Regions from separate parts of the Actinoplanes subglobosus genome, predicted to be linked through region 1. Evidence: riboswitches for the same ligand, from Rfam matches in the RefSeq annotation. Region 1 holds a riboswitch; each other region holds the start of a gene.
What was found. Region 1 has a riboswitch for cyclic di-AMP ahead of ACFO0C_RS12425 (transglycosylase family protein). Riboswitches for the same ligand answer to the same signal wherever they lie in the genome.

Region 1 (7,015 bases):
CCCGAGGCCGCCCCGATCGAGGCGCAGGGTCAGGGCTGGAAGAGCACCTTCGGCACCGGTGTCGGCGCCGACGCGATCACCAGTGGTCTGGAGGTCACCTGGACCTACCACCCGACCCGCTGGGACAACGAGTTCTTCCACATCCTCTTCGCGTACGACTGGGAGCTCACCCAGTCGCCGGCCGGCGCGCACCAGTGGCGTCCGAAGAACGGTGCCGGCTCCGACCTGGTGCCCCATGCGTTCGACGCGTCGAAGCGGCAGGAGCCGCGGATGCTGACCTCGGACCTGGCGCTGCGTTTCGACCCGATCTACGGGCCGATCTCGAAGCGGTTCCACGACGACCCGGAGGAGTTCGGCAAGGCCTTCGCCAAGGCGTGGTTCAAGCTGACCCACCGTGACATGGGCCCGATCGCTCGCTACCTCGGCCCGGAGGTCCCGTCCGAGCCGCTGATCTGGCAGGACCCGCTGCCCGCGGTCGACCACGAGCTGGTCGGCGCCGCGGACGTCGCGGCCCTCAAGGCCACCGTCCTGGCCTCCGGCCTGTCGGTCTCCGAGCTGGTGGCGACCGCGTGGGCGTCGGCCTCGACGTTCCGCGGCACCGACAAGCGCGGTGGCGCGAACGGCGCCCGCATCCGGTTCGCCCCGCAGAACCAGTGGGAGGCCAACGACCCGGCCCAGCTCGCCAGGGTGCTCGGCGTACTGGAGGGTGTGAAGGCCGAGTTCGACGCGGCCGGTGGCGCGAAGATCTCCCTCGCCGACCTGATCGTGCTGGCCGGCGCGGCCGCCGTGGAGAAGGCCGCGAAGGACGCCGGTTTCGACGTCGAGGTGCCGTTCACCCCGGGTCGTACCGACGCCACCGAGGAGCAGACCGACGCCGACTCGTTCGCGGTGCTGGAGCCCACCCACGACGGCTTCCGCAACTACCTCGCCAAGGGCCACAACCGCCCCACCGAGGCGCTGCTGGTCGACCGCGCTCAGCTGCTCACCCTCACCGCGCCGGAGCTGACCGTGCTGGTCGGCGGCCTGCGGGTGCTGGGCGCCAACACCGCCGGTTCGCCGCACGGTGTCTTCACCGAGACCCCGGGCGTGCTGACCAACGACTTCTTCGTCAACCTGCTCGACTTCGGCACCACCTGGTCGGCCACCGACTCCGACGGCGAGGCCTTCGAGGGCCGCGACCGCCGGACCGGCGAGGTCAAGTGGACCGCGACCCGGGCCGACCTGATCTTCGGGTCGAACTCGGTGCTGCGCGCCCAGGCCGAGGTCTACGGCAGCGACGACGCCAAGGAGAAGCTGATCACCGACTTCGTCAAGGCGTGGGTCAAGGTCGCGAACCTGGACCGCTTCGACCTGGCCTGATCAACGAGTGGTTCTCGCCGGGCCCGGGTCGGCCGTACCGACCCGGGCTCCGCCTGCTGGTACCCTCAGCAACGTCGGGCTCGTAGCTCAGTGGATAGAGCAACCGCCTCCTAAGCGGTAGGTCGCGCGTTCAAGTCGCGCCGGGCCCACTCTCAGATCTTCAATCGCTGTCCCACCCGCAGCCGGTGCGGGCTGCTCAGCACGTCCGAGTTCGCGCGGTAAAGCGCTCGCCACCCGCCCCTGACGTCGTGCCGGGCCGCGATCCGCGCCAGCGTGTCACCCGGCCGGACCACGTAGTTCCCGGTCGACCGGTGCGCCTTTCGCACAGCGCCGCGTGACGCCGCCGTGTAGGCGTGCCGCCGGCCGCACGTCGGCCAGGCGCCGATGCCCTGCCCGCGCACCACCCGTTCGGCGATGCGGATCTGCTCCGACTTCGAAGCCCGGTTCGCGGTGTCCGCGTACTTTCCGCCGCCGTAGGCGCGCCACGTGCTCCGGCTGAACTGGAGTCCCCCGTAGTAGCCGTTTCCGGTGTTGATGCTCCAGTTGCCCCCGGATTCGCAGTGCGCGATCGCCTCCCAGTTGATGTCGGCGTGCGCGGGCCCCGCTAGGGCCACACTTCCGGCGAGTCCGGCGGCCAGCATGCCGACCGCGCGATGGAGTTGTCTTCCGATCTGAGCCATGAGCTTGTCCTCCACGCCTACGAGGTCAGCTGTCGGGTTCGGGCAGAGGTGCCCGGCCGCGTTCGCGGCTTCACCCCGAGGCGCCGTAGCGCCGAGGAACCTATGGGTCCCCCGCTCCATGCCTTGGGTTTGGTCGAACCGTGGTCGGCGGCTGGACTCGGCGTTCCGCCCACGGTGCCCGCATTGTTGCGGACTGCCGAAATGCCGCGTTGCTGGTTGGTTATGCGAGACGCGGCAATGGAGTTGTAGGTCACAAATTAGCCGCTTTGATCTTCCTTTGTGTGGCTAACGTGCCTAATTCGGCGTGGCGCAACAGGTGCGGACACTCCACCGAGGGTGCACAATCTCCGACCATGAGCGATCAACAGCGCGAGTTCGACGTGATCGTCTACGGCGCTTCGGGTTTCGTCGGTGTGCTGGTGGCGCGTTATCTCGCCGAGCACGCCCCCGAGGGCGCACGGCTCGCGCTGGGCGGTCGCTCGGCGGCGAAACTGGAGGGTCTCGGTCTGGACTGGCCCGTCGTCATCGCCGACGCGGGTGACGCGGACGCCCTGACCACGATGGCCGGCCGCACCCGTGTCGTGGTGACCACCGTCGGGCCGTATGCGAAGTACGGCAAGCCACTCGCCCGTGCGTGCGCCGAAAGTGGTACCGACTACGTGGACCTCACCGGTGAGGTGCTCTTCGCCCGGGACAGCATCGACGAGAACCACGAGACCGCACAGCGCACCGGCGCACGGATCGTGCACTCCTGCGGCTTCGACTCGATTCCGTCCGATATCGGCGTTCACGTCCTGCATGAACAGGTCACCCGGGACGGCGCCGGTGAGCTCACCGACACGACCCTCGTGGTGACCAGCATGCGCGGCGGTGTCAGCGGCGGCACCATCGATTCGATGCGCCACCAGGTCGACGTGATGAAGAAGGACACCCGGCTGCGTAAGGTCGGCGCCAGCCCGTACTCGTTGAGCCCGGACCGGCACACCGAACCGGACCTCGGCCGCCAGCCCGACATGCTCACCCTGCCGGGGTCCGACGTGGACCCCAGCGTCCGCGGCCACCTCGCGCCGTTCGTGATGGCGTCCTACAACACCCGGGTGGTGCGGCGCAGCAACGCGTTGCGCGGCTGGGCCTACGGCCGGACCTTCCGGTACCGCGAGGTCATGCGGGTGAAGAGCAAGATCGCCGCCACGCTCGTCAAGAGTGGGATGAACGCCCTGGTCATCGGCTTCGCCGTGCCGCCGTTGCGGTTCGTCCTGGACCGCTTCCTGCCCGCGCCCGGCGCCGGTCCCAGTGAGGACACCCAGCGCAACGGGCACTTCACGATGGATCTCTTCACCACCACCACGACGGGGGCGCGCTATCGCGCGAGGGTCAAGGCCAAGGGCGATCCGGGGTACGCCGCAACGGCCGTCATGCTCGGCGAATCCGCTCTCGCGCTGGCCTTCGACACCGAGGAGCTGCCGAAGTCCGGGGGCGGTGTGCTGACCCCGGCGACAGCGATCGGTGACGCCCTGGTCGGACGGCTGCGCGACGCCGGATTCGAGATCACCGTCCAGCGCCTCTGAGGTCAGCGACGCTGCGCGATCACGTGGTGGACGTGCCAGTGCTTCGGTCCGCTGAAAGCCCGGCCCGGCTCGTCCTCCACCGCCCAGTGCTCGATGGTCAGGCCGTCGAAGAGAGCCCGCGCCTCGGGCTCGGTGAGGCATGTCAGATCGGGCTGGCCGGCCCAGCTGTCCCGATCACCGAACAGGTCGGCGACGATCCGGCCGCCGGGGCGAAGCGCGGCCCGGATCAGCGTCCACAGGCGATCGAAGCCTGCCCTCGTCTGGAACGGGAGCGAGTAGCCGGCGTAGACGAGATCGGCGGCGGGTAGGTCGTACAACTCCTGGAATCTGCTCGTCCTGATCGTCAACGCCGGATGCCGGCCGCCGATCGTGCGCAACAGCCTCGCCTCGGTGCCCGGCTCGCCGTCGACGGCCAGCACCCGCCAGCCCGCGTCGAGGAACGCCCTGGTCTCGCGGCCGGCGCCGCAGCCTAGGTCGACGGCCGTCCGGCCGGCGCCCGGACCGGCGATCGCCATTGCCCGCACGCACGACTCCCGGACCGGCCGCGCGGCCTGACGCGAGTTGTAGGCCGCCCAGTGCTCATCGGTGCGCATCGGTGTGGACATGGTGCGATTTTGCACCCCGAAAGTATGTCCGTGATCCGACCGGTGGACGGTAAGGAATCCTGCACGCCTTTCATATCGATCGCCACTAGCACCAAAGCTGGTCTTACCGGCACGATTGGACAGGTGACCGTCAGCCCGCTGCCCTACCCGCTGAGGTTGACGGGGACCGGCGTCATCCTGCGGGAATGGCGGTGGGAGGACCTCGACGACCTCGTCGCCCTTCTGGACGAACCGGGCATCGCCCGCTGGACGCTGATGCCGTCGCCGTTCGACGTCGAGGCCGGTCTCGCCTACCTGCGCCGGGCCCAGCAGGGCCGCATCGGCGGCAGCCGGATCCAGCTGGCGATCACCGCCGACGGGGGTCCGCCACTCGGCGAGGTGCTGCTCTTCAACGTCCACTCCGAGGGGCACGAGGCCGAGCTGGGCTATCTGGTCGGCCTGCCCTTTCGGCGGCGCGGCCTCGCCACCGCGGCACTGTCGCTGCTCACCGGCTACGCGTTCGACGCGCTCGGGCTCCGGCGGCTGCTGCTGCGCATCGACCGGGGCAACACCGCCAGCACATCGGTGGCACGCCGCTGCGGCTACCGGCCCGCCGCCGAACCACCCATCCAGCAGGACGGGCCGTACGGGCCTGCCACCCTGGACACCTGGGAGTACCTGGAGAATCGCTCCGGGCCGCAGGACGATCGCCGGAAGAACGTCGCGGCCCGGCGGTACGGTCGGCGCTGAGGGGGTGCTGATGATCGACGTGGATCGCGAGCGCGTCATGACGTACCGGATCGCTGCTCAGGGCCTGGCCGACCGCTCCGGCGACCGGCCCGCCGACCTGCCCGTGCTCGACCTCGGCGTCCAGGAGTACACACCTGACTCGACCCGGGTCGCCCTCGCCGCCCGTACCGGCGCCGAGCCGGCCGACGACCGTCTGGTCACCGTGTGGGCCGCCCGTGGCGCACCGCACCTGCATCGCCGCGCCGACCTGCCCGATCTGGTCGAGCAGCTGTGGCCGGTCGGCGACGACGATGCCGCGGCCCGGATCAAGAGCGGGCAGATCCCCGACGCCGGGCGGCTGGGGGTGGAAGCGTTCACGGTGACGGCCACGGCCTTCCGGGAGGTGCTGACCGGGCCGATCCCGCGCGGTGAGGCCAGCACCGAGGTCAGCCGACGGGTTCCGGCCGAGCTGACCTATGAGTGCCGGGCCTGCGGAGCCCGCCATATCGCCGGCAACGTGTGGCAGCACGCCGGGCTGGCCGGTGGCGTCGAGGTGGTCTCCCGCGGCAGGGACGCGATGCTCGGCCCGCTTCCGGACGCGCCGCCGGTCCCGGCCGCCAACCGGGGTGTCGAGCACCTGATCGGGACCTACCTGCGGTTCCTCGGCCCGGCCGGGCCGAGTGAGGTGGCGAGATATCTGGGCACCACGACCACGGCGATCAAGGCGGTGTGGCCGTCCGCCGGTCTGACCGAGGTGCGGGTGGAGGGCCGGCGCGCCTGGCTGCCGGAGTCGGCCACCGCGCTCCTGGAGTCCGCGCCCGCCCCTCGTGGGGTGCGCTGGCTGCCCCCGATGGACCCGCTGCTCCAGGCCCGCGACCGTGATCTGCTGGTGCCCGGCCGGGAGCGGCAGAAAGAGGTGTGGCGCGTTCTCGGCAACCCGGGTGCGCTGCTGGTCGACGGCGAGATCGCCGGCGTGTGGCGGGCCAGGATGGCCGGGCGGAGACGGGTCGACCTCACGGTGACCACGTTCGGGAAGCTGACCGGTGCCCGGATCGGGCAGATCGAGGAGGAGGCGGCGCAGGTGGCACGGGCACGTGGCGCCGACGAGGCGAGGGTGATCCACGAGTGACCACGATCGGGTTCCTGCATACGGCCGAGGTGCACGTCGCGACGTTCCGGGGGCTCTTCGCCGAGCTGGCCCCACCGGATCTGGACGAGTTGCACCTGGTGGACGCGGAGTTGCTCGCCGACGCCCGCCGCACCGGGTCGGCGCCGGGGCTGGCCGGCCGGCTCGCCGAGCTGGCCGCGGCCGGTGCGGACCTCATCGTCTGCACCTGCTCGACGATCGGTGCCGACGCGGAGGCCGCCTCGTCAGGGGTGCCGGTCATGCGACTGGACCGGCCGATGGCCGAGGCCGCGGTCGCCGCCGGCGGCCGGATCACCGTGGTCGCCACCGTCGAGTCCACCGTGGAGCCGACGATGGCGCTGCTCCGGGCGACCGCCGAGCGGGCCGGCCGGCCGGTCGTCCTGACCGCGTCGCCGTGCCTCGCGGCGTGGCGGCACTTCGAGGCCGGTGACATCGCCGCCTACGACGAGGAGATCGCCGCCCACGTCCGGGTGGTCGCCGCGGACGCCGACGTGATCGTGCTCGCCCAGGCCGGCATGGCCGGGGCCGCCGCGCTGCTGCCGGGCCTGGCAGTGCTGACCAGTCCCCGCACCGCGGTCGAGGCGGCCGTCAGGGCCGGTGCCGCTCCGGCATGAGCGGCACCGGCCCCGGTCCTCGGACCCGCCGGGCGACGGGTCAGAAGTCGAACTCGCCGCCGTAGTCGCGGGTGTGGTCGCGGTAGACGGTGTGGTAGTGGATCTGGTCGGAGTAGACGACCCCGGTCTGGCAGATGAACTCGACCCACACACTGGGGCCGTCGATCCGGACGTAGTCACCGTGCGTGTCGAGTGCGGTCCCACCCGACAGCGCCACGAAGGTCTGGTCCAGCTCCTTCTCGTAGATCTTCAGCAGCTGCTGGGTGGTGGCGTCGTCGGCGTTGGCCACCCACGGCCGGATCGCGGCCAGCACCAGCTTCTTCTGCTTCGGGGT
Region 2 (7,015 bases), on a different contig from region 1:
GGTTCTGTGGACGTCTCCGAGCCGGCCCGCGGGCATGGCCGAGCGGTACCGGCTGACTCCGGCCGAGGGCGCGACACCACAGCGCGACGTCATCCGTACCGGGCGGCACCTGCTCCACCGGACGCAAGCCGACGCTGCGGCCGCCTATCCGCATCTCGACGGGACCTTCCAGCGGCTCGACATCAACAGCACCATCTGCGTACCCATCACCGGCGGCGACGCCGGTGCCCTGGGCGCGCTGTCCTTCAGTTTCCATCGTGAGAACGCCGCCGACGCCGACGTCCTGGCCTTCGCCGAGGCTCTGGCGAGCCTGACCGGGCAGGCGCTGCGCCGGGCGCAGATCTACGAGCGCGAGCACCATGCCACGCAACAGCTGCAGCTGGCCCTGCTTCCGGCCCTCGGCGGTGTGCTCGAGGGCATCCGGGTGTTCGCCGATTACCGGCCCGCCGATCTGGCCCATCAGGTGGGCGGAGACTGGTACGACGTGTTCGCCCTGCCGGGGAGCCGGATCGGGTTCGCGGTCGGCGACGTCGTCGGGCATCAGCTGGCCGCGGCGGCGGCGATGGCACGCCTGCAGTCGGCGCTGCGCATCCTGGCGCAGACCGCACCCACGCCGGGCCGGGTTCTCGATGATCTCGACCGGGCCAGCGCCCTCATCCCGGACGCCAGGACGGCGACGGTGGGTTACGCCGACTACGACCCGGCCACCCGCCTGCTGCGGTACGCCTGCGCCGGGCACCTGCCGCCGTTGCTGGTCACCGGCGACAGTGCCGCCTATCTGTGGGACGGCCGGTCGCTGCCGCTCGGTGTCGGCGGGGCCGGGCACGGCCAGGGCCAGCTCGTGGTCCCGGACGATGCCGTGCTGATCTGGTTCACCGACGGCCTGGTGGAACGCCGTGGCGAGCAGCTCACCGTGAGTCTGCAACGCCTCGCCGACGCCGCCGGCAGCCTCTCCGGCCGGGACGCGGCAACATTGGGCGGGCACGTCGTGGACCGCCTGGTCGGCGACCGGGAACTCGCCGACGACACGGTCATCCTGTGCGTCCAGTTCACCGGCGCGGCACCGGTCGGGGTGGTGGCCGGTTGACACCCACCGTTCATGCCGATCATGCTGGCCGGGATGTTCCGGACCTCGCCCTCATCGCACCGGAAAGGCCTGCGAACACCGTCATGTCGGGTTTCGAAGCACGCACGCTGCGCGACGCCGATTCCCTTGTGGTCGCCCTGGCCGGTGACTGCGATCTCGACAGCCGTGACGAGATGACCGCGGCCCTGGTCGATGCGGTGCGGTCCAGCCGTACCGTCATGGTCGATCTTGCCGACGTGGGTTTCCTGGATTCCAGCGGCCTGCACGCGCTCGTCACCGCCCACCACGCCGCGCTGGAGCGCGGCGGCGTTCTTCACGTCGTCAACGTCACCGGAGCCGTCGCGACCGTCCTGGAGATCACCGGCATCCTGGAACTGCTCCGGCCGCCCACGCCGAGGCAGGCTGATCAGCGTGACTGAGCCGGACCCGTCCGCCGCCTCCGCGGAGGTGATGGGCTATCACCAGGCCCAGGACCTTCCGGGGGTACGGGCATTCGCGCAACGCCGTTCCGAACGGCTCGGTCTGGCCCCGGACCAGGTCATGTCACTGACCATCGCCGTCAGTGAGCTGGTCACCAACACTTTGCAGCACACGTCCGGCGGCGGCCGGGTGTGGATCCGCGCCGAGGACGGCTACGTCGTCTGCGACGTCATCGACGGTGGCCCGATGCGCGCCTTCGGCCGGCCGATGCCGACGCCCGAGGCCCGCCGGGGCCGTGGCCTCGCCATCGTCGAACGACTGTGTGACCAGGTCGACGCCATCGCCGCCGCGGAGGGAACCATCGTCCGGATGCGGTTCGGGATCGCCCCGCGAGGTTCCTGAGCGGCGCGGTGGCCGCCGTTCAGAGGGTCAGGCAGCGGCCGTCCGGGAGCAGGCCCGCGTACCACTCGTGCCAGCGCGGGCCGGGAGTGAGATCGCCGAGCACGCAGACGTCGCCGATGCGCACCGCCCAGAGCAGTGCGCCCGGCACTGACGGGTCGTCGGGACCGGCCTTCGGTGATCCTCCCACCGCGAGGAGGGTACGTGCTCCTGGTTGCGGGAGCGGCGGATCGTACCGAAAGCGATTATCCGTCTCGGATCCAACGGCGGCTACGCTGGGCGGATGACTGCCATGGCGCCCGCCCGGACCGAGACGGACCTGTCGTTCCTGCTGGATCACACCAGCCATGTCCTGCGGACGCGGATGGCGGCGGCGCTGGCCGGGATCGGGCTGACCGCGCGGATGCACTGTGTGCTGGTGCATGCGCTGGAGGAGGAGCGGACGCAGATCCAGCTGGCCGAGCTCGGCGACATGGACAAGACGACCATGGTCGTGACCGTGGACGCGCTGGAGAAGGCTGGCTATGCGGAGCGGCGGCCGTCGAGCACGGATCGCCGGGCCCGGATCATCGCGGTCACGCCGGAGGGGGCGGAGGTGGCGCGGCGCAGTCAGGAGATCGTCGACGGGGTGCACCGGGAGGCCCTCGGCAGCATTTCCGAGCAGGACCGGGAGGCGCTGGTCCGGGTGCTGAGCCGGCTGGCCACGGGCCATCTGGCCACGCCGGTCGAGGGTGGTCGCCGGGCGCGGGAGCGCGCCAGGTAGATCCGTCCAGGATCGTCTGCAACAAAACTATCTGCTAGCGTCCTTCCCATCGCACTGATGGGGAGGCTCTTCATGCATCGCTGGACCGCGCTCGGCGTCCTGTCCGCCGCCGGGCTGATGACGATTCTCGACGGCAGCATCGTGACCGTGGCGATGCCCGCGATCCAGCAGGACGTCGGGTTCTCCCCCGCCGGCCTCAGCTGGATGGTCAACGCGTACCTGATCCCGTTCGGCGGACTGCTGCTGCTCGCCGGACGACTCGGCGACCTGGTCGGACGGCGCGCGATGTTCCTGGCCGGCAACGCCGTCTTCACCGCCGCCTCGCTGCTGGCCGGACTGGCGAGCACGCCGGGCATGCTGATCGCGGCACGGTTCCTGCAAGGCGCCGGCAGCGCGATGGCCTCGGCCGTGGTGCTCGGCATCCTGGTCACGATCTTCACCGACGACGCGGACCGCGGCCGGGCGATCGCGATCTTCAGCTTCACCGGCGCGGCGGGGGCGTCCATCGGGCAGGTGCTCGGCGGGGTGCTCACCGACACGCTGAGCTGGCCGTGGATCTTCTTCATCAACGTGCCGATCGGGCTGGCCACGATCGTGCTCGCGGTGCGGGTGCTGCCCCGCGACCGAGGACTCGGGCTGTCCGCGGGCGCCGACGTCCTCGGGGCCGCCCTGGTCACGTCGGGGCTGATGCTCGGGATCTACACGGTCGTGCAGGGCGGCGCGCAGTGGTGGACCGGGGTCGTGTCGGCGGCACTGCTGGCCGGGTTCGTGATCCGGCAGGCCACCGCCGCCAATCCGCTGATGCCGCTGCGGATCCTCCGGTCCCGCAACGTCACCGGGGCGAACCTGGCGCAGATGCTGGCCCTGTCCGGGATGTTCGCGTTCCAGATCCTCGTCGCGCTGTACATGCAGAAAGTGCTCGGCTACACCGCTCTGGAGACGGGACTCGCCATGCTTCCGGCCGCGGTCGGGATCGGGATCGTGTCGCTGCTCGTGTCGGCGCGGGTCAGTGCCCGGTTCGGGGCGCGCACGGTGCTGCTCGCCGGATTGGTGCTGCTGATCGCGGCGATGGTGCTGCTGACCCGGATTCCGGTACGGGCGGGGTACGTCACCGATCTCCTGCCGGTGATGGTGCTGATCTCCGGGGGCGGCCTGGTGCTGCCGGCACTGGCGACGCTGGGCATGTCCGGTGCGCGGGAGAGCGACGCGGGGCTCGCGTCCGGGCTGTTCAACACGACCCAGCAGGTCGGCATGGCGATCGGCGTGGCGGTGCTGTCGACGCTGGCGGCCTCCCGCACCGAAGGGCTGCTGGCGTCGGGCTGGACCCAGGCGGAGGCACTGACCGGCGGCTACCGGCTGGCGTTCGCCACGTCGGCGGGACTGCTGGCCACGGGATTCCTGGTGGCCCTGACTGTGCTGCGCCCGGCGAGATCGCGCGCCCACGGAAACGCCCTCAATTCGGCTGGTTGACCTGCCGACCTGAGAGGTATGGAGCGCCGCCGTTCCCGTCCCGGGCGGACGCCGGGTGGCTGCTCTTCTACCCGCAGGCGTACGCGGGCGTGCTGCTGTTCACCAGCAGGCACGTCTCGGGCCGGCGGGTGGTGCTGGACGGGACGATCGCGGGGCTGGGCGGTGCCGCGCTGTTCTCCGCGGGGGTCGTCGACTTCCTGGCCAGCACCACGGGAGCGGGGGACTTCGCCCACTACACAGCGCTGTGACGCGCTGACCGGGCTGGCGAACCGCCGCTCGGTGCTGGAACACCTGGACATCCTGCTCGCCGCGCCCCGGCACGACCCGATCGCGTTGCTGCTGCTCGACCTCAACCGGTTCAAGGAGGTCAACGACACGTACGGGCACCAGGCCGGTGACAACCTGCTCGAGCAGGCCGCACGGCGGCTCGCCGCGGTCACCCGGGACGGTGATCTGCTGGCCCGTCTCGGCGGCGACGAGTTCGTGGTGGTGGTCTCCGGACCGAACGTGGACGAGCGGGCGGCGGTCGCCGTGGCCGACCGGATCCGCGAGGCGTTGCGCGAGACCTTCATCGTCGAGGAGATCGACATGACGATCGACGTGAGCATCGGTGTCGCGCTCGCCCACGGGGACTCGAACCTGCTCTTCCAGCAGGCCGACATCGCGATGTACCACGCGAAACGATCCGGCGGCGGCCACGCGGTCTTCGACCGCATCCCGGTGCGGCCATCGGTGGCCGCCTCGGTTAATCGATCATGACCGTGTGGCGCGCGGCGGCCGGAGGCGATGGACGCTCCCGGCCGCCGCTCGGCGGAACCCGGCTCAGAGACGGATGCGCTGGCCCGGGAAGATCAGGCCGGGACTGCGGAGCTTGTCCTTGTTCAGCGCGTAGAGCGTACGCCAACCGCCCTTGACCTTGTATTTCCTGGCGATCGAGGCCAGTGTGTCGCCGGACTTGATCACGTAGGTCTTGCCGGTGGCCTTGGCCTTCTTCTTCGGAGTCGACGTCTTCGTCGTCTTGTAGACACCGGCCTTCTTGCCGCAGACCGGCCACGGGCTCAGCCCGCGTTTGGCGTGCAGCTTGTTGGCGATCGCGATCTGCTGGGCCTTGGTGGCCCGGTCAGCCGTCGGGGCGTACCTACCGCCACCGTTGGCCTTCCACGTGCTGCGGCTGAACTGCAGGCCGCCGTAGTACCCGTTTCCGGTGTTGATGTGCCACCTGCCGCCGGACTCGCATTTGGCGACGACGTCCCAGTTGACCTGGCGCGCGGCCTGAGCCGGGGTGGCCGGGCCGAGCAGGACGCCTGCTCCGGTGATTCCGGCTGTCGCCAGAACCAGGGCAAGGCGGATTCGTCTACTACCAGACATGGATGATCCTCCACGCCTGCGAGGTGAGCTGTCGGGTTCGGGCGGACGAGAATGTTCACGACCTACCTCGAGTCACACCGTCGAGGCGGTCTCCACCGTCGTGAACAATTCTCGCTGGCCCGGCCGCGTGCACACGGCTTCACCCCAAGGCGCGCATCCCGCGCACCGTCGAAAAGTGGGTCCCCCGCTCCTGCCCTTGCATCGAGTCTGCGGACGGGGGCAGGACTCGGCGGTCCGTCCACAGTGCCCGCGTCGCGGGACGGCCCGACGGTAACCACGTCGATGGGCCGCGAGCCAAGAAAACAGCCCCGGATAGTGACGTTCTTCTCAGTATTTGCCCGCTTTGATCTTGTTAGCGCCCGGAAATTACCGACACTGCGCTTATACCCTTTTCATCAGCCTTTTTGGCGGCTCAGTGGGCCAAGCCGTAGGCCACGATCGGGCTCGCCGTGTGCAGCCGCCGGCGCCGGGCCAGCCACACGATCACCGCGGCGAATCCGATCAGGACCGGCACGTCGGCCACGAACATCCACCACGGCATGTCGGCCGCCGTCTCCTCGATGGTGAGCTGCCCGAACGCCGCCGCCACCAGCATCCCGAGCAGGTTGTTCACGACGTGCAGCGCGATCGCGGCCTCCAGCCCACCGGTGCGGATCGTCACCCAGCCGGCCACCATGCCGAACATCATCAGGTCGGCGAAGCCCCACGGCGTACCCCATCCGTGCAAAGCGGCGAAAACCGCGGCCTGCACCAGAATCGGCAGCCAGGGGCTGCGCAGCCACGCGCCGAGCCCCTGCAGCAGCCAGCCACGGCACAGATACTCCTCGGCCGCCGCCTGGAACGGCACCACCGCGAGCAGCACGGCCGCCGACACCAGGAACGGCCCCCAGCCGGCCAGTGACTCGTCGGGCCCGGAATCCGGGGAGAGCACCGTGACCGCTGTCAGAAACACGACGATCGTCACCGTCGCGACGCCGAGACACACCGCGAGCCATCGCCACCGGATCCGCCCGGCCACCGATGACAGGGTCCCGGCCGGGCGCCGCTGAATCCACTGTGCGGCCAGCAGCGTCAGCGGAAGGGCCACCGCAATCGACAGGAAACCGGCCGCGAGATCGGGCAGAGTACCGAGGGTGGCCATGCCGTCCGGCCCGCCGGGCCGCCCGAAGATCTCCGCGACGATCACGTAGAAGATCATCACGACGAAGGCGGCCCCCACGATGAACACGGTGCCGAGCGGAAAACGCCACCACCGGTGCAGGGCGGTGCGGGCAAGACGGTGGTACGGGCTACCGGGCGCCGAAATCATCATGGCGACGAGTCTTCCCACCGGACGTGCCGAGCGGATCCGGCCACAGCCGGATTCCCGTGCCTAACCAGAGATATAGACGTCCGGCAGAATACGGATCATGGAACCACCCGAGATGATCAACGCCGGCGATCTGGTCCTCAAACGCTGGGAACCGGAATGGTCCGCCGAACTGGCCGCGGCCGTCCACGAGTCGGTG
Region 3 (7,015 bases), on a different contig from region 1:
TACCTCGACATCGGCGCCACGGCCATCGTGGTGGACGAGATCGGCGCGGCGGTGACCGACACCACAGCCGGCGGCGGAGGCGCGTTCAAGAGGCTGGGAGGGGCCCTGCAGCGGCTGACGCGCCCGAGCGCGGCGGAAGTGGCCCCGGAGGGCCCCGGAGGTGTGGCCACCGACCCGGGGCGGCACCACCGCAAGCCTGCCGAGCTTGCGGTGCGGCTTGCGCCGTACCCCCAGGTCTCGCCTGGTCATCCGCTTGCGGTGTCGGTCCGGATCGACGCCGTGCACTTCTTCGACCAGCGTGGTGACCGCATCGATGTCGGCTGGCGCTGAGCGCAACGATCCGCGCCACTTCCGGGCGCGTTCCAGGATGCCTCCCGCCACCGTGCGGCCACAGCGCGTAGGCTGCACGACGGTGGAGGACAGGATCGGCCAGAGCGTGCGTTCGGCTCTCGACGGGGAGCCGAGGGTCGATGCCGCCCCGCCCCGGGAGTGGCCGGTCCTGCTGGACCGCCCGTTCGGTCCGGACGACATCGCCGTCCTGCGGCATGAGATCACGCGTCTGCTCGGGGCCGCCGGTCTCGCCGGTGACCGGCAGGACGGGTTCGTGCTGGCCGTCAACGAGGTGCTCACCAACGTCGTGTTGCACGCCGGCGGCAGCGGCCGCGTCGTCCTGAAGATCGAGGACGGTTCGGTGTGGTGCGTGGTGACCGACTCGGGTCCGGGCATCCCGGGTGCCTATCTGGACGAGTTGCGCACCCCGGAGGCGTTCGAGGTCGGCGGGCGCGGGCTGTGGCTGACACATCGGCTCTGTGACGAGGTCACGACGGCCACCGGGCCTATCGGCACGTCGATCGGACTGCGGATCATCTTGGATTCCGCAGCTTGAACGACTTGTAAACCATCGTGGAAATGTGAAGCTGCCCTTCGCCTCTCGCCCGCGATCGGGTCCGGCTACATTGGGCGCGTGCTCGGACTTCCTTCACAGGTGACCGCTTGTCTATTCGATCTTGACGGCGTGCTTACGCAAACCGCGCTGGTGCACAACGCTGCGTGGAAACAGACGTTCGACGCGTTCCTGAAATCGTGGGCCGATCAGCGCGGAGAGCCTTTCGTGCCGTTCGATTCCGAGGCCGACTATCACCGATATGTCGACGGCCGTCAGCGTGCCGACGGGGTCCGGACCTTTCTGGCCTCGCGGGACATCACGCTGCCCGAGGGCGACCCCGACGACACCCCCGATCGGGAGACCGTCAACGGCATCGGCAATCGCAAGAACCTGCTCGTGCTACAGAAGATCAAGGAAGGCGCCGTACAGGTCTACCCCGGATCGGTGGAGTACCTGAAGGCCGCACACGCCGCCGGTCTACGCCGTGCGGTGGTGTCGGCGAGCGCCAACTGCAAGGACGTCCTGGAGGCGGCCGGGATCGCCGACCTCCTGGAGGCCCGCGTGGACGGGGTCGTCGCGCGTGAGCTGGGCCTGCCCGGCAAACCCGCGCCGGACACCTTCCTGAAGGGTGCCGAGCTGCTCGGCATCGACCCGGCGAACTGTGCCGTCTTCGAGGACGCGCAGGCGGGCGTGGCCGCCGGGCGCGCCGGCGGCTTCGGCATCGTGATCGGCGTGGACCGGGTGGGCCAGGCCGACGCGCTGCGTGAACACGGCGCCGACGTCGTGGTGAAAGATCTAAAAGACCTCCTCTGAAATCAGTTACGAGAGGCACGACCGTGATCCGTGAACGGGCCTACCCCGTCGACCCTTGGCACATCCGGGAGACCCGGCTCGACCTGGACCTGCTGGCCCAGTCCGAGTCGGTGTTCGCGCTCTCCAACGGCCACATCGGGATACGCGGAAACCTGGACGAGGGCGAGCCGCACGGCCTGCCGGGCAGCTATCTGAACTCGTTCTACGAGTTGCGGCCCCTGCCGCACGCGGAGGCGGGGTACGGGTTCCCCGAGTCCGGCCAGACCATGGTCAACGTCACCAACGCCAAGCTGATGCGCCTGCTCGTGGACGACGAGCCGTTCGACGTGCGCTACGGCGAGTTGCGGTCCCACGAGCGCTGCCTCGACCTGCGGGCCGGCACGCTGGAGCGGGTCGTCGAGTGGGTGTCGCCGTCGGGCCAGGGCATCCGGGTGCGCACGGTGCGGCTGGTGTCGTTCACCCAGCGCGCCGTGGTGGCCTTCCTCTACGAGGTGGAGCCGCTCGACGCGTCCACCCGGCTCATCCTGCAGTCCGAGCTGGTGGCCAACGAGCAGTTGCCGCCGATGAGCAAGGACCCGCGGGTCGCCGCCGTGCTGGACCGGCCGCTGCAGGCCGAGGAGATGCTGGAGCAGCCCACCGGCGGCATCCTCGTGCACCGCACCAAGGCCAGTGACCTGCGGATGGCCGCGGCCATGGAGCACCTGGTGGAGACGCCGGGCCGGCACGCCATAACCACCGAGGGCCACCCGGACTGGCTGCGCACCACCGTCGCCTGCCGGCTGGAGCCGGGGCAGAAGCTGCGGGTGGTCAAGCTGGCGGCGTACGGCTGGTCCAGCATGCGCTCGCTGCCGGCCCTGCGTGACCAGGTCGGCGCGGCTCTCGCCAGCGCCCGCCTGGACGGCTGGGACGGCCTGGTCCAGCAGCAGAGGGACTATCTCGACGCGTTCTGGGACCACTCGGACGTCAAGGTCGAGGGTGATTCGGAGGTGCAGCAGGCGGTCCGGTTCGGGCTGTTCCACACGCTGCAGGCCGGCGCCCGGGCCGAGCAGCGCCCGATCGGCTCCAAGGGCCTCACCGGCCCCGGCTACGACGGCCACACGTTCTGGGATGCCGAGACGTTCGTGCTGCCGGCGCTGACCTACACCCAGCCCTCCGCGGCGGCCGACGTGCTGCGCTGGCGGCACTCGACGCTGGACCTGGCCCGGGAGCGGGCCCAGACCCTGGGGCTGCAGGGCGCCGCGTTCCCGTGGCGGACCATCCGCGGGCAGGAGTGCTCCGGGTACTGGCCGGCCGGCACCGCCGGGTTCCACATCGCCGCCGACATCGCCGACGCGGTCCGCAGGTACGTGCAGGCCACCGGCGACTACGACTTCGAGCGTGAGGTCGGCCTGGAGCTGCTGGTCGAGACGGCCCGGCTGTGGCGGTCGCTGGGCCACCACGACCGGCACGGGCGGTTCCACATCGACGGCGTCACCGGCCCCGACGAGTACACCGCCGTGGTGAACGACAACATCTACACCAACCTGATGGCCCAGCAGAACCTGATGACGGCGGTCGAGGCGTGCCAGCGTCACCCGGACCTGGCCCGGCGTTTCGGGGTGGACGACGAGGAGGCGGCCTCCTGGCGGGACGCGGCGGCGGCCGTGCACATCCCGTACGACAAGGAGATCGGCGTCCACCAGCAGTGTGAGGGCTTCACCCGGCTCCAGGAGTGGGACTTCGAGAACACCCCGCCGGAGGGTTACCCGCTGCTGCTCAACTACCCGTACTTCGACCTGTACCGCAAGCAGGTGGTGAAGCAGGCCGACCTGGTCATGGCGATGTACATCCGGGGGGACGCGTTCACGCCGGAGGAGAAGGCGCGCAACTTCGCCTACTACGACGCCCGGACGGTACGGGACTCGTCGCTCTCCGCCTGCATCCAGGCCGTCCTCGCGGCCGAGACCGGTCACCTGGAGCTGGCGCACGACTATCTGGGCGAGGCCGCCCTGATGGACCTGCACGACCTGCACCAGAACGCCCGGGACGGCGTGCACGTGGCGTCGCTGGCCGGCACCTGGATCTCGCTGGTCGCCGGACTCGGCGGCATGCGTGACTTCAACGGCCAGCTGTCGTTCGCGCCGCGCCTGCCCAGCCGGATCAACAACCTGGAGTTCTCGCTGCTCTGGCGCGGCCTGCGACTGCGGGTCAGCGTGACCTCCGACGAGGTCACCTACTCGCTGCGCAACGGTGGTGGACAGGCCCGGCTCACCCTGCTGCACCACGGCAAGGAGCTGGAGGTCACCCAGGTCCGGCCGGTGACGATCCCGATCCCGGCGGCTGTTCCGGCCGGCCCGGCGCCGGCTCAGCCGCACGGCCGGGCACCGGTGCGGCGCGCCCTGCACTGAGGTTCTCCGAGACGAGGAAGGCCCGCCCCGAAAGGGGCGGGCCTTCGCGCTGTCTGCGGAAGCTAGAGCATCGATACGTGCACGTGGTCGGTGTGGTCACTGACTCCGTGGTAGTTGCTCCACCCGTTCGCGGGGAACCAGATCTTCTTGTTCCAGATGACGTAGTAGATGCCGAGCGCGTCGGCGTTACGCACCAGGAACGCCATCAGGTTGTTGCCGTACTTGAATTCCTTGTCGGTGTCGTAGGTCGAGAACCCGGACTTCTGCAGCGACCAGTCGCAGGCACGGCCCTTGGGATGCTCGAACGGTCCACCGTCGCGGTGACAGCCGACGAAGTTGCTGAAGCCGGCCTTCTTGACTTCCTTGTACATGTGCAGCGTGCGCTTGGTGACGCAGCCGTTCGTGGTCGGGTCCTTCTCGGTGCACCCCTCGGCCGAGAACCCGCCGTTGGAGTTGCGCGGGGCGGGAGCCGCCTCCGGCGAGTCCGCGACGACCAGACCGTTGGTGACGCCCTTGCCGCCGACCAGGGCCAGCGCGTCGACCGCCTGGTCCTTCTGCTTCTTCATGACGGCGGCGTCCTGTTGCTGCTGCTTCACCTCGGCGTCGAGCCGGGCCTTGCTGTCGGTGATGGTCTTCAGCGCGTCGTTCAGCTCGCGCAGCTTGGCGTCGTGCAGCCGGTTGATCTCCTCGAGGGAGACGGCCTTCTCCAGGAAGTCGCCCGAGGAGTTCGCGTTCAGCAGGTAGCCGATCGAGCTGAGATTGCCCGTCATGTACTGCTCTTTGGCGATCTTGTCGACCTCGGGGATCAGCGCGTCGCGCCGGGCCTCGGCCTGCTTGATCTGGTTGGCCAGCTGAGCCTGGGCCTTCACCGACTTCGTCACCGCGGCCTTGGCGGTCACGTAACGACGGTTGGTGTTCTCGATCACATCGGAGAGAAGCGCGTCCGGCCCGCCGTTCTGCTCCTCTTCTTGGGCGGACGACGAGGAGCCGCCGGGCTCGGCCGAGGCCGGTGACGCCGGTGCCGCGAACATCGCGAGGGTCACCAGCGGTGCCAGGGCAAGTATCAGCCACCGGCGGGGACTTGCGGTCATCAACAGTTCCTTCCGTGTCACCGCCGACCGAGTTAGCTGACGGGTTCGGGACGGAAGCAATCCCTACCGCAAACTGCGGATACACCCCAGTGACCTGGTTCCCCGGCTCGCCTTTCGACGATTGGGCGGCGGCCTGCCGGCAACTCGGGGGCGGTGCCGTCCTGGCAGGACCGGCGGCCAGTTTACCCGAGATATCGCCGTGGATCAGGCCCGAGGAACCGCCAAAAGTGTTACCTCGCAACGACTTTCCGTAATTGTTGTCACCGCTCGTGTCGAGGCAATCGCGGGGCGTACGAGAACTGTCGATCTGTCGATCGAGTGGGTATGGTCGTTGCGGTTCCCGCACGGGAGCCGCCGCCTAATCGCCTTCAATGGCGAGCCGGGGAACCATTATTCCCTGGGGTGAATCCGCTACCCGCGGTAGGGATTTCCTTCGTCCCGAACCCGTCAGCTAACCCGGCCGGCGGCCGACGGAAGGAAATGCCTGTGCAGCAGAACACTGCGCGGCGATTAGCGGCGTTGCTGGCGCTGCTCGTCGCCGCGTGCGGACTGGCCGTCGCCCCGACGCCGGCCACCGCGGCCCCCCGGCTGCTCGCCGCTCCCGGCGACTCCGGTGACGACGGTGAGGGTGGCTCCGCGTCACTGATCGAGAAACTGGAGAAGGCCTCCAAAGGTTTCGTGGAGGCGAAGGCCAAGCTGAAGACATCCAAGGCGCAGCAGGCCAAGCTGACCGCCGAGCTGAAGAAGCTGGACGGCGACCTGGGACCCCAGCAGGACCGGCTTGACCTGCTCGCCTCCCAGGCGTACACCGCGGGCCGTGGCGGCCCGATGGCGGCACTGCTCAGCTCGGACTCCGCCGAGGGCTTCCTGGGGCGGGCCGAGACCCTGGCCATCGTGGCCGCCGACCAGAACCGGGCGATCCAGGACCTCAAGACCACCCGGGAGACCCAGCAGAAGGCCAAGGACGCCATCGACATCGCCATCAAGGACCAGCAGAAGCAGGTCACCGTGATGGCGAAGCAGAAGGAGCAGGCCGAGACCGCTCTGAAGGCGGCCAACCAGGGCAACGACGCCAGCTCCTCGTCGGACGGCGGCGGCAGCGACGACGCGGCGCCGGGCCCGACCGGCACGAGCTGCAGCCAGACCGACCCGACCGGGACCGGTGGCTGCGTCACCCCGACCCTGCTGCACGCCTACAAGGAGGCCCGGGCCGACGGCTTCACCCGGTTCACCAAGTGCTGGCGGACGCAGAACAGCGGTGAGCACCCCAAGGGCCGGGCCTGTGACTTCTCCGCCGAGAAGGGAACCTTCGGCGGGGACGCCACCGGGGCCGACAAGACGTACGGCAACAACCTGGCGAACTACTTCATCAACAACGCCGACGATCTCAACGTGCTCTACGTGATCTGGTACCGCCGGATCTGGCTACCGAGCAGTGGCTGGAAGTCGTACAGCGGGGCGGGCGGAGACCCGTCCAGCGACCACACCAACCACGTGCATCTCTCGGTCAACTAGCACGTCCGAAGGAGTGCGGGGCCTCACCTGCGGGTGAAGGCCTCGTACTCCTTCATCACCTCGCTGGTCGGGCCGTCGGCCCGGATCTCGCCGGCCTCCAGCCAGATGCAGCGCTCGCAGGTGTCGCGGATCGACTGCTCGCTGTGGCTCACCAGGAACACCGTGCCGGCCTCGCCGCGCAGCTGACGGACCCGCTCCTCGCTGCGCTTGCGGAATTTCGCGTCACCGGTGGCCAGCGCCTCGTCGATCAGGAGCACGTCGTGCTTCTTCGCCGCCGCGATGGAGAACCGCAGCCGGGCCGACATGCCCGACGAGTAGGTCCG

Region 2: linked by a shared signal. The riboswitch ahead of ACFO0C_RS34000 (transglycosylase family protein) and the one ahead of ACFO0C_RS12425 (transglycosylase family protein) in region 1 are both predicted to bind cyclic di-AMP.
Region 3: linked by a shared signal. The riboswitch ahead of ACFO0C_RS02280 (coiled-coil domain-containing protein) and the one ahead of ACFO0C_RS12425 (transglycosylase family protein) in region 1 are both predicted to bind cyclic di-AMP.

Annotation. Positions count from the first base shown of each region.
Region 1 is NZ_JBHSBL010000012.1:293,875-300,889, forward strand. Features, by position in the region: gene katG (catalase/peroxidase HPI) at 1-1,359, shown strand, start outside; tRNA gene ACFO0C_RS12420 (tRNA-Arg) at 1,436-1,508, shown strand; gene ACFO0C_RS12425 (transglycosylase family protein) at 1,512-2,039, opposite strand; cyclic di-AMP (ydaO/yuaA leader) riboswitch at 2,039-2,185, opposite strand; gene ACFO0C_RS12430 (saccharopine dehydrogenase family protein) at 2,393-3,607, shown strand; gene ACFO0C_RS12435 (class I SAM-dependent methyltransferase) at 3,610-4,212, opposite strand; gene ACFO0C_RS12440 (GNAT family N-acetyltransferase) at 4,336-4,941, shown strand; gene ACFO0C_RS12445 (DNA glycosylase AlkZ-like family protein) at 4,952-6,049, shown strand; gene ACFO0C_RS12450 (aspartate/glutamate racemase family protein) at 6,046-6,681, shown strand; gene ACFO0C_RS12455 (DUF3500 domain-containing protein) at 6,722-7,015, opposite strand, start outside.
Region 2 is NZ_JBHSBL010000023.1:77,035-84,049, forward strand. Features, by position in the region: gene ACFO0C_RS33960 (SpoIIE family protein phosphatase) at 1-1,087, shown strand, start outside; gene ACFO0C_RS33965 (STAS domain-containing protein) at 1,171-1,506, shown strand; gene ACFO0C_RS33970 (ATP-binding protein) at 1,499-1,909, shown strand; gene ACFO0C_RS33975 (hypothetical protein) at 1,929-2,096, opposite strand; gene ACFO0C_RS33980 (MarR family winged helix-turn-helix transcriptional regulator) at 2,190-2,669, shown strand; gene ACFO0C_RS33985 (MFS transporter) at 2,742-4,139, shown strand; gene ACFO0C_RS33990 (hypothetical protein) at 4,136-4,387, shown strand; gene ACFO0C_RS33995 (GGDEF domain-containing protein) at 4,419-4,898, shown strand; gene ACFO0C_RS34000 (transglycosylase family protein) at 4,962-5,507, opposite strand; cyclic di-AMP (ydaO/yuaA leader) riboswitch at 5,506-5,749, opposite strand; gene ACFO0C_RS34005 (CPBP family intramembrane glutamic endopeptidase) at 5,920-6,819, opposite strand; gene ACFO0C_RS34010 (GNAT family N-acetyltransferase) at 6,917-7,015, shown strand, end outside.
Region 3 is NZ_JBHSBL010000003.1:50,927-57,941, reverse strand. Features, by position in the region: gene ACFO0C_RS02300 (ABC transporter ATP-binding protein) at 1-330, shown strand, start outside; gene ACFO0C_RS02295 (ATP-binding protein) at 413-886, shown strand; gene ACFO0C_RS02290 (beta-phosphoglucomutase family hydrolase) at 965-1,699, shown strand; gene ACFO0C_RS02285 (glycoside hydrolase family 65 protein) at 1,723-4,086, shown strand; gene ACFO0C_RS02280 (coiled-coil domain-containing protein) at 4,149-5,177, opposite strand; cyclic di-AMP (ydaO/yuaA leader) riboswitch at 5,184-5,315, opposite strand; cyclic di-AMP (ydaO/yuaA leader) riboswitch at 5,523-5,659, shown strand; gene ACFO0C_RS02275 (coiled-coil domain-containing protein) at 5,658-6,692, shown strand; gene ACFO0C_RS02270 (ABC transporter ATP-binding protein) at 6,716-7,015, opposite strand, start outside.